2 regions of the Lysinibacillus sp. NPDC097231 genome follow, and region 1 is predicted to be linked to the other one. Evidence: riboswitches for the same ligand, from Rfam matches in the RefSeq annotation. Region 1 holds a riboswitch; the other holds the start of a gene.
What was found. A riboswitch is a leader RNA that binds a small molecule or an ion and turns the genes downstream of it on or off. The one in region 1 is predicted to bind cyclic di-GMP.
Positions count from the first base shown of each region.

Region 2: it holds a riboswitch for cyclic di-GMP, as region 1 does, so the genes downstream of both, ACIQXF_RS11015 (hypothetical protein) here and ACIQXF_RS09980 (amidase) in region 1, are expected to answer to the same signal.

Region 1 covers NZ_JBIWDH010000013.1:50,194-55,405, forward strand. Annotated here, with positions in the region: gene ACIQXF_RS09970 (saccharopine dehydrogenase family protein) at 218-1,447, shown strand; gene nspC (carboxynorspermidine decarboxylase) at 1,444-2,583, shown strand; gene ACIQXF_RS09980 (amidase) at 2,627-3,514, opposite strand; cyclic di-GMP riboswitch class I at 3,558-3,646, opposite strand; gene ACIQXF_RS09985 (DUF6366 family protein) at 3,883-4,089, opposite strand; gene ACIQXF_RS09990 (chemotaxis protein CheW) at 4,290-4,778, opposite strand; gene ACIQXF_RS09995 (M20/M25/M40 family metallo-hydrolase) at 4,804-5,212, opposite strand, start outside.
Region 2 covers NZ_JBIWDH010000015.1:57,353-62,564, reverse strand. Annotated here, with positions in the region: gene ACIQXF_RS11020 (helix-turn-helix domain-containing protein) at 1-958, shown strand, start outside; cyclic di-GMP riboswitch class I at 1,704-1,790, shown strand; gene ACIQXF_RS11015 (hypothetical protein) at 1,955-2,329, shown strand; gene ACIQXF_RS11010 (hypothetical protein) at 2,375-3,088, shown strand; gene ACIQXF_RS11005 (methyl-accepting chemotaxis protein) at 3,129-4,226, shown strand; gene ACIQXF_RS11000 (tRNA dihydrouridine synthase) at 4,637-5,212, shown strand, end outside.

The DNA.
Region 1 (5,212 bases):
ATTTTATATGATTCCTTATGTGTTTTATAGACAAATAAGGAGTCATTTTTTTGTAATTTCCTTCTTTTTTCGTAGTATCCCCCTCAGATTACGTCAAATTGTTGTAGAAAAAATAAAATTTTTGTAGAAAATTTAAAAACAATGATTGAGTAGCAAATCAATTTTCTGTATAATCAGCTTGTTTGACAATACTTTTTATGAATTTGGGGGTAGACAATTGGGTAAAGCATTGATTATCGGAGCTGGCGGAGTTGCCAGTGTTGTGGTACACAAGTGTGTTCAAAATTCGGACGTATTTGAGGAAATTTGTATCGCAAGTAGAACTGTTTCAAAATGTGACGCTCTAAAAGAGAAACTAGATGGTGGAAAAACAAAGATTCATACTGCACAGGTAGACGCAGACAATACAGAAGAGGTTATTGAGCTTATTAAAGCCTTTGGACCAGAAGTTGTCATTAACGTAGCACTACCTTATCAGGACTTAACGATTATGGATGCTTGCTTAGCGACAGGTGTGCACTATGTGGATACTGCAAACTACGAGCCACCTGAAACGGCAAAATTTGAATATAAATGGCAATGGGCTTATAAAGAAAAGTTCGAAAAAGCTGGCTTAACTGCTTTACTTGGTAGTGGTTTCGACCCAGGTGTAACGGGTGTTTTCACAGCTCATGCACAAAAACATGAGTTTGACGAAATCCACTACATTGATATTGTGGATGCAAATGCTGGTGATCACGGTTACCATTTCGCAACAAACTTCAACCCAGAAATCAACATTCGTGAAATTACTGCGAATGGTCGTTATTGGAAAGAAGGCGAGTGGGTAGAAACTGCACCACTTGAGAAAAAAGAGGTTTATAACTTACCAGAGATTGGACCAAAAGATATTTACCTTTTATATCATGAAGAACTAGAATCACTTGCTAAAAACATTAAGGGCTTAAAGCAAATCCGTTTCTGGATGACATTCTCAGAAAAATACTTAACACACTTAAAAGTATTAGAGAATGTTGGGATGACTTCTATCGAGCCTATCGAATTTGAAGGACAAATGATCCAACCAATTCATTTCCTTAAGGCAGTACTGCCTGATCCAGCATCACTGGGACCACGTACTAAAGGAAAAACTAATATCGGTTGTATCATTCGCGGTCTAAAAGACGGTAAAGAAAAAACGTATTATGTGTACAACGTATGTGACCATGAAGAATGTTATAACGAGGTTGGTTCACAAGCGATTTCCTATACAACTGGTGTACCAGCAATGATCGGTGCTATGCTTGTGATGAACGGTGAATGGCGTAAACCTGGTGTTTGGAACGTAGAAGATTTCAATCCAGATCCATTCATGGACGCACTAAATAAATGGGGTCTACCATGGCAAGAAAGCCATAATCCAGAATTACTTGACCTTGATGTAGATGCAAAGGAAATAAGCCGATGAAACCAATTGATTTTTCAAAAGTTCCATCCCCTTCCTATGTAGTGGATGAGCGATTATTAACAAAAAATCTAGAGCTTTTAAAATCAATTCAAGATCGTACAGGCTGCCGTATTTTACTTGCCTTAAAAGGGTTTTCAATGCATTCCACATTCCCATTAGTGGGTGAATATTTAGCAGGCATTACGTCAAGTTCACTTCACGAAGCACGACTTGGCTATGAAAAAATGGGCAAAGAAGTTCATGTCTACGCGCCTGCTTATATCGAGCATGAAATGGACGAGCTTCTTGGCTACGTTGATCATATCGTTTTCAATTCATTTAACCAATGGGCTCAATTTAAAGACAAAGTAAAATCTGTTGGTAAAACAATTGAATGTGGTATTCGTGTTAACCCTGAGTACTCTGAAATTGAAACAGCGCTTTATGATCCTTGTTACACAAATTCTCGTCTTGGCACAACCTTAGACAACTTTGATAAATCACAGCTTGATGGTATTGATGGCTTACACTTCCATGCAATGTGTGAGCAAAATTCAGATACGTTAGAGCGTATTATTCAAGTTGTTGAAGAAAAGTTTGGTGATGTTTTACACCAAATGAAATGGTTGAACTTTGGTGGTGGTCACCATATTACTCGTGAGGATTATGATGTAGAAAAGCTTGTGAATATCATTAACTATATTCAAGACAAGTATAATCTTCTTGTATATTTAGAGCCAGGTGAGGCTGTAGCATTAAATACAGGTTATTTAGTCGCAACTGTTCTTGATATACAGAAAAACGGTATGGACCTAGTAATTTTAGATACATCGGCAACATGTCATATGCCTGATGTACTAGAAATGCCCTACCGTCCAATGATAATCGGTTCGGGTCAAGCAAATGAACTGGCATACACATATCGTTTAGGTGGGCTTACATGCCTTGCTGGTGACGTGATTGGCGATTATTCATTTGAACAACCTTTAAAACCAGGCGATCGTCTTGTATTTACAGATATGGCGCATTATTCTATGGTGAAAAACCATATGTTTAATGGGGTAAACCTTCCTTCCATCGTTTCTTATAACGATGAAGAAGGCATTAAAGTCATTCGTGAATTTAAATTCGAAGACTATAGCGGTCGACTTTCCTAATAACAAAGAAAATCCTCTCCAACAAAGTTTGGAGAGGATTTTTTTACGGCTGCATATTCATCCAACTATCCACATGATGAATGGCGAAACCATTGTAGCTTGTTTTATTGGCATAATGTTCATGAACTTGTGCTAACTGTTTAGTCATATAGGCTTCTCCATCATCATAGAAGGTAATATTTTTCCCTTCATCAGAGGTTTCTGTTTCCACCCCAATAACTATTGATTTATTTACTTTTTTTGCGTAGTTTATTTCCTGTTCAACTATTTTGATAATGTTGTTAGCAGTATCTCGATATGCCATTATCGTTACACTTTCAACGTTATCGATGACCCATTCAGCCAATAAACCATTGCCAAATTGAGTATTATACGTTATTTCATCAAACCAAAATGGCATATCAACTTCCAACGGTAATTGTAATTGATCGGTTTCCTCTTTCGCTCTAGTAAGAAGCGCTTGATAGGATTCAATTGTTTGTGCTTGATTTAAGCTCCACCCAATATTTAAGTAGGGTTCTACATCAAGATGTACCCCTGAAAATTGCTCACATGGTGCTACGTTCTCATTATATGTATGTAACCATTCAAACAGCTGATCCTGCATTATATAGCCTTGCGCTGAAACCCAACTTTCAGCACCATCTAACACATATACTTTCATACCTTTTTCTGTTGCTTTTGCGATAAAGCTTTTATAATAACTACTTGCTATATCATTATTAAATTGCAAATATAATTTATTAACATGCTTGTTTTCTAAAAATGTGAGTACTCCCGATTCATCCTCAACAATCTTTGTCGTATCCCATAACCAAGTAGCCTTATCTTGCATGGTCATAGCGTCTACCTTTCCGATTGAAAATCCTAACGTACTTACAAAGGTTACTATAAAAACAATTACTGCTTTTGATAGTGTACGACTTACCATTTGTTACATCTCCATTCTATCCACCTAGGCTCATAGAACAGAACCTGGCAACCTGACAATCATGCACTAAAGTAGTGTTTAGACTCATGGCTTTGCGTCCTTCCCTTTCGGTGAAGTTTGCCGTTTACAGTAGTTTTCTTACTTTACATAATACGCCCTTAGAACGAATATGTCTGTAGGTAAAATGCATAATTCACTCTATAATTGTCGAATAAAACACTAACAACACAGGTTATTTTTACTATATCAGAATATAAGCGTAGAAGTAGTAGTCAAGGTGAACATTTGATGAAATGTTAGTAGGGGTACTTATAGCAATTGAGGATTATGGAATGCAAAATTAGAGATAAAGACTCTTTTCATTATCTTTATCTGAAAAACAATTTATATAACATGTAACCTATAAATAACACTAAAGCTAATACCACCGTCTCTTTCCAACCCATACCATTTAAATTCCCACTACTTCCTCTATTTATTCCATCGTTTAGAGAACCAGCAGGATTGTTTTTTATTTCACTTTGCCTTAAACGCTCACTTTTTTCTTCTGGTGTTTCCTTTTTCTTTGAATCCATGAGACAAATACCTCCCACATATTTTGGTAATAAGCTTAAAATACGACATCTATTATTCATTTTCCTCTGATTGTTAGGAAACCACTTAAAAAGAAAGACAGAATCACATATTTGCAATTCTGTCTAATGCATCAACTAACTCTGATGTGTAGTATTGTATTGTTAATCATTCAACTAATATTCTTAGCTTTTATAGATATTCAAGCCTCTACGTTTTCTTTTTCATTTTCAAGCATTTTGTGCAAATAGTTAATAATTTCACGAATTCCCTCTAATGAATTGACAAGTATTTTTGGGTCTACGTATGTGATCATACGATTTTCAAGATTTGCCACAGCTGTAAAGTAGCGTGTTTTTGTATAATTGACAAGTCCCATCTGCTTTAATATAGACTCATCAAGATCAAGAATTTCACGAGCTTCCGTTACTAGTAATCCGTAATTCACAACATCCGTATTCAAAACAATAATACGTGCAGTTGCAGCATTTGAAGAACGATTATACAGTATACGTTCAAAATCAAGCACAGGTACAAGCTCTCCACGGATTCTTGTGAAACCTAGAAGATAATTGGGTAAATGAGGAATAGGTGTTACATGCTCTAACTTTTCAATCGAAATCGCTTGTTCTACAGGCACTGCATATTCCTCTGTACCACAAGCAAAAACTACTGCCTTTACACTTTCCATGCGGTCACATCCTTTGATTCTGTTGTTATTTTTTTGCAGACTCTTTTACGATTTCGACAAGTAAATCTGCTAATTTTTCTAATTCTTCTACTGGTATTTTTTCATTTGTTGTATGAATATCTTCATAACCAACAGATAGATTAACTGTAGGGATACCAAAGCCTGCAATAACATTAGCATCAGAACCCCCACCTGAAATTCCAAGCTTTGGTGTACGTTCGATGTTACGTGCAGCTGCCATCGCCACTTGAACAACTTTATCTGATTCAGTTACACGGAATCCAGGATACATTAGTTTTACTTCTACTTCAGCACGTGCCCCTAATGAAGCAGATACTTGCTCAAACGTCTCTTGCATATGCTTCGTTTGTGCATCTAGCTTCGTTTTGTCGATAGAACGTGCTTCAGCAAGTATCGTTACTTCATCACACACA
Region 2 (5,212 bases), on a different contig from region 1:
GACAGTGGGCAGATTAAAAGAATATGAAGAAATAATTGGTTTTACGGAATCTATTTATTTATATGAACTTTATAAGTTACGTTATTATGTGTTTGTTAACGAGCATAAATTAGCAGAAAATCAATTAAGATGGCTAAATGCCCACCGACAAAATTTTTCCCAACATGAAAGGTATTTACATTCATATTATTATGCATTAGTTTTAATAACGAAAGGTAAATATGAAGAAGCAGCTACAGAACTAACTCAAATACTTCAAATACATCCAGAACTAGGGTCACTAGAAGGAGAGTTTTACTACCATTTCGCTTTAATAAAAGGGCGGTTAGAAGAACCAAGCCAAGCAATTATTTATGGGAAAAAAGCTCTTCAATTCTATAAGGACCAATTTAATTTTAAAAGAATTATTTATACATTAATGTCTCTGGCACTCAATTACTCTCGAGGAAAAGTGTTTCAGGAAGCAATCGAAATCTATGAACATCTAGTGAGAAATGTGGAGCTATTACAGGAACAGCAGCTATTACCTACTATATATCACAATTTGGGGGATTTGTACCAAATGAGAGGGGAATATGAAAATGCATTAATTTACTTTGAAAAAAGCGCTTCGTTAATGTCAAAGAACTGTGATCATTATCTGCTTTGCTTATATAATTTAGGTGTTACACAATTTCGCTTAGAACAAGCGGAGAAAAGTATAAAAACCTTTACTATTCTAAAGGAAGAAGCAAAAAATAAGAAAAAATTAAGTTTTAATTTATTTGCTACTTTTTATTTATATTTGCTGGGAGAAGAAAAAAAGAAAGCAATGGATTTTTTAGAAGGGAGGTTAATTCCATTTACAGCAGATAATGAAGAATTAAAAGAAATACACCAACAATTTTCTTATTTATTGGGAGAGTATTATCGACAAGAAAAGAAGTTTGAGAAAGCTATGCAATTTATTGAAATCTAAAGGAGAGTGTGAATATGAAGAAAAATGCTGGACTATCAATCTTAATACTGAGTGCTGCAGTAATAATTATATCTATTCCAATTCATCCACCAGTTTTATTTTAAAGTTTATATCAAGGAAGAAAAAGGGGAAAGTAGTAGAAGGCAGTAGCTCTGATAGGGAGCTGCTTATTATTCCTTTGTAGAATACTCTTTTCTCAAGGGGTATAACGAGTAAGAAAAATATAGGGCTTAGAAATAATGCCAATAAGAAGATCATCTCCTCTCTATAAATCTCTAAGAGTGGAGATGATTTTGTTTTGGATATATCACTATAAAGATTGTAAAGAAAAATTGTCATGTAAGCGTAATTTTAGGTGGGGATACTTTATAAAATATAAAATTAGATTGGTGAATGAGAAAGATTTAGATGGACTATGTAATATGATTGTTTAGGCTAAATCCTAAAAACCGCTCTTTTATAATCATTACTCCAAAAAAAGTAAATAATATGGTGAATTAATTCTGCTGGTTCTTATTAGATGGATATGGAAAAATACAGACATTTACTTTTCCTACAATCTGGGCAGGAGTAGAGATTCCCCTCTTTGTAAAATCGCCAAACAGTATTTTCTTGTTCATACCTTTAAATATACGGAAAATTTCTCTAATTCAACCGATATTCTCTAGATAAAATTGCCTACCGTCGACAAAATTTGACAAAACATTTATAATCAAATTGTAATATGTTAGTGTTATTTTAATAAAATTGAAAAAGGCAAACTTATCGAAAGGTAAGGACGCAAAGCTACGAGTCTAAAATCCTCTTGGATAATGATAGTCGGGTTGCCAAGATAATAAGTGATTTTTTGGCTATCCTAATTATATTCTGGGATAGTTTTTTTTTGGAAAAAAATCAAAGGACTGATTCCAATCAATCGTAGCGACAGATGTGATATTTATTACTAAAATGCTAACAGTTTTAAAAAATTAGAAAATTACGAAAAGGGGATTTGAAATGATAGTCGTTGATAAAGAGAAATATAAAATGGCGATCTATGAAGCAAAAAAAGAAGTACACGTCCAAGTAATAGGGTTTGTTAAAGCAGCTCTTGTAGAGGATTATATGAAAGATTTAGAAGAGACAGTGGCAAAAGTACAGAAAAATACATATACATTTGTTGTTGATGCAACATATCAATCGCCTCTTCCTTCAAAGGTTTCAACAGAGCTAGGACAAACACTAATGTTTTATGCATCACTAGGCTTCAAAGAAATATTTATTGTTAATCCATCCTCTAAAATTGCATATGTGCAAGTGCGAAATGCTTTAGAGGGAGTTAATTTCCCAGGAACCGTAGTCGACAATGTTTCACAATTACCAATGCGTTAGTCATTAATGAACTATAATCAAATTTTGAAAAAGAGGAATTTTACGATGCAAACAATTCAAGAATTATATACATATGAAATACTTACAAAAGACCAACCAGATTTAATTGAAAAGGCAGCAGAATGTTTAGCAAAAACCTTTACTGGGGTAGAAGTTGCTGGCAAATGGGTGCAAGAACCGATTATCGGGTACGCCTTACAACTACCTTACGAAGATTTCTATCAATTTACGAAGGAATATATTGAAGCAAATGTTCATCAAGGATACTGTGCTATTGCACTAGATGAAGAGCAAAATGTTGTAGGCGCACTAGTTGGAGATACGAATGTCCTTGAAATTATCGAAGGGGATATTTTTGAAGGCACGTTTGCTGACATGAATATAGTAATGCGTGTATTAGAGGATATTGATGAACGTTTCCTAGAAGATTATAAGAATCGTTTTGGAAAAGATATGGAAGATGGAGAAATACTACATTTATTTTTATTAGGTGTAATTGCTGAACATAATCGTCATGATATAGTACAAAGTTTAGGTGATGTATTAATAAAAAAAGCAACAGAAGAAGGCTTAAGATTAGTGTTAGCTGAAGCGACAAATCCAAAGTCAATGCGTTTGCTGGAGAAGTATCACGGCCTGACAAAGTATATAAACGTAGAAGGGGACTTTATTGTACATAAGTATGAAAGTAATGAAAATCTAAGCAGTATTCCATCGACTGTAGCAGATGGAATTTACATCATTGTAAAAGAACTATAACATTTCATCACTAATACGTTAGAATAGGAGAATTTTTTTCATGGAAGCTATTATGTTAGGGATAATTGTAGTTTTATTATGTACATCTTTGTATTTTGCTTACCGATATTTTTCACTTAAACGTAATTCCCATATAAATAAAAAGGTACTAAATGGAATGAACGAATTGTCAGCAGGTCAAGTAAGTGAAAAATTTAACAAATTCGCAAATAATGTGAATAAAAAAGGTGAGAATCTTTTAGAACATGGAGAATACGCAACTGAGAAGGCTGATACTGTAAGGGCCGCAATCGATGAAGTCGGTAAAGGGTTAAAAAAGCAACTAGTTGCTACCGAAGAGAGTTCTACTTCTATCGAAGACATCACAGTGGCTATTGAAGAACTATCTATAAGATCAAACCAAATTTCAGAACAATCGAATACGACGTTAGAATTGACGCAGGAAGGTAATGAAAAGTTAAAAGATTCGATGGTGAACATGAAGCAATTTAATCAAACGATTAATACGACGTTTGATGCGATCAATATTCTTGGAGAAAAATCGTACGAAATTGGTAACATTGTTAAAGTAATTACGGGGATTTCAGAGCAAATAAATTTATTGGCATTGAACGCAGCTATCGAAGCAGCTCGTGCAGGTGAACACGGTAAAGGGTTTGCTGTAGTTGCTGATGAAGTTCGTAAATTAGCTGAACAATCACATCAGTCAGCTGGTGAAGTTTCGAATATTGTGAAAAATATTCAAGAAGAGACGAACAAAGTTGTAACTTCAATGAAGCAAGGAACAGAGGAATTTGAACAAACAAATATAAAAATCTTAGAAATTGGGGAGATGTTTGAAAAAATCGTAGAGACTACAAAAATTATTGCTGAAAATAATGCGAATTCATCTGCAAGTACAGAAGAATTATCTTCAAGTTCTCTGCAAATTATGGAAGCAATGAGGGATATTTCTTTCATTTCACGAGAATCAGTTGAAATGTTTGAAGAGTTAGTTGGAATTAGCGATGACGAATTAAATACAATGCAAAAACTAGTTGAAGAAGCAGAGTATCTTGTAGATTTAAAAAAGAACGCCGAAAAATTACTTTCTTCATTAAATCATGGTACCGAAAATAATGTCGTTGTAGGTGTATAAAGATATATTTATCTTTAGATTTATAAGTATTAAATGAAATATAAAAGCAGACGGTTTAGAAATGCGACATTGCACCTCTAATTGGCCGTCTGCTTTTACCATTATTTTTATAGTCTTCGCGACTGGCTAGTCTCACCATATTGTGAAGCGATAGCATGGTGGAGTTGGTATAATAGAAAAGCAGTTGAAATCTATACTGCTTTTTGGTTTATAAAAATACCATTTAGGACCGACTTTCGATAAAATAACATTGCTGATTTTTTTCACAAATTATATAAATGTCCAAATATACTTGTATTTGATAACTGGTTATTAAGCATGATATAAGTGTTGACGAAGTGGAACATTTAGCTTTATATTTTTGACCGAGAGTTGAAGGTGTAACCATAGTGAGAGGATTTGAGTTTGAAATGATAGATAATTTTTGGCGTGATTTACCACGACCATTTTTTGTACTTGCACCAATGGAAGATGTGACAGATGTTGTTTTTCGTCACGTAGTAAGTGAAGCCGGTCGACCGGATGTATTTTTCACAGAGTTTACAAATTCGGATAGCTATTGTCATCCAGAGGGCATGAAAAGTGTGCGTGGGCGTTTGATTTTTACAGAAGATGAACAGCCAATGGTGGCACATATTTGGGGAGATAATCCAGAATATTTTCGTCAAATGAGTATTGGTATGGCAGAGCTGGGGTTTAAAGGCATCGATATTAATATGGGCTGCCCTGTACCGAATGTGGCATCGAGAGGGAAAGGCAGTGGCCTTATTCTGCGTCCAGACGTTGCGGCAGAACTTATTCAAGCAGCAAAAGCGGGCGGATTACCTGTCAGCGTAAAAACACGACTTGGCTATAACGACGTAAATGAGTGGGGGGAGTGGCTATCGCATATTTTAAAACAGGATATTGCAAATCTTTCTATTCATTTACGTACCAGAAAGGAAATGAGCCAAGTAGATGCGCATTGGGAGCTTATTCCGGAAATC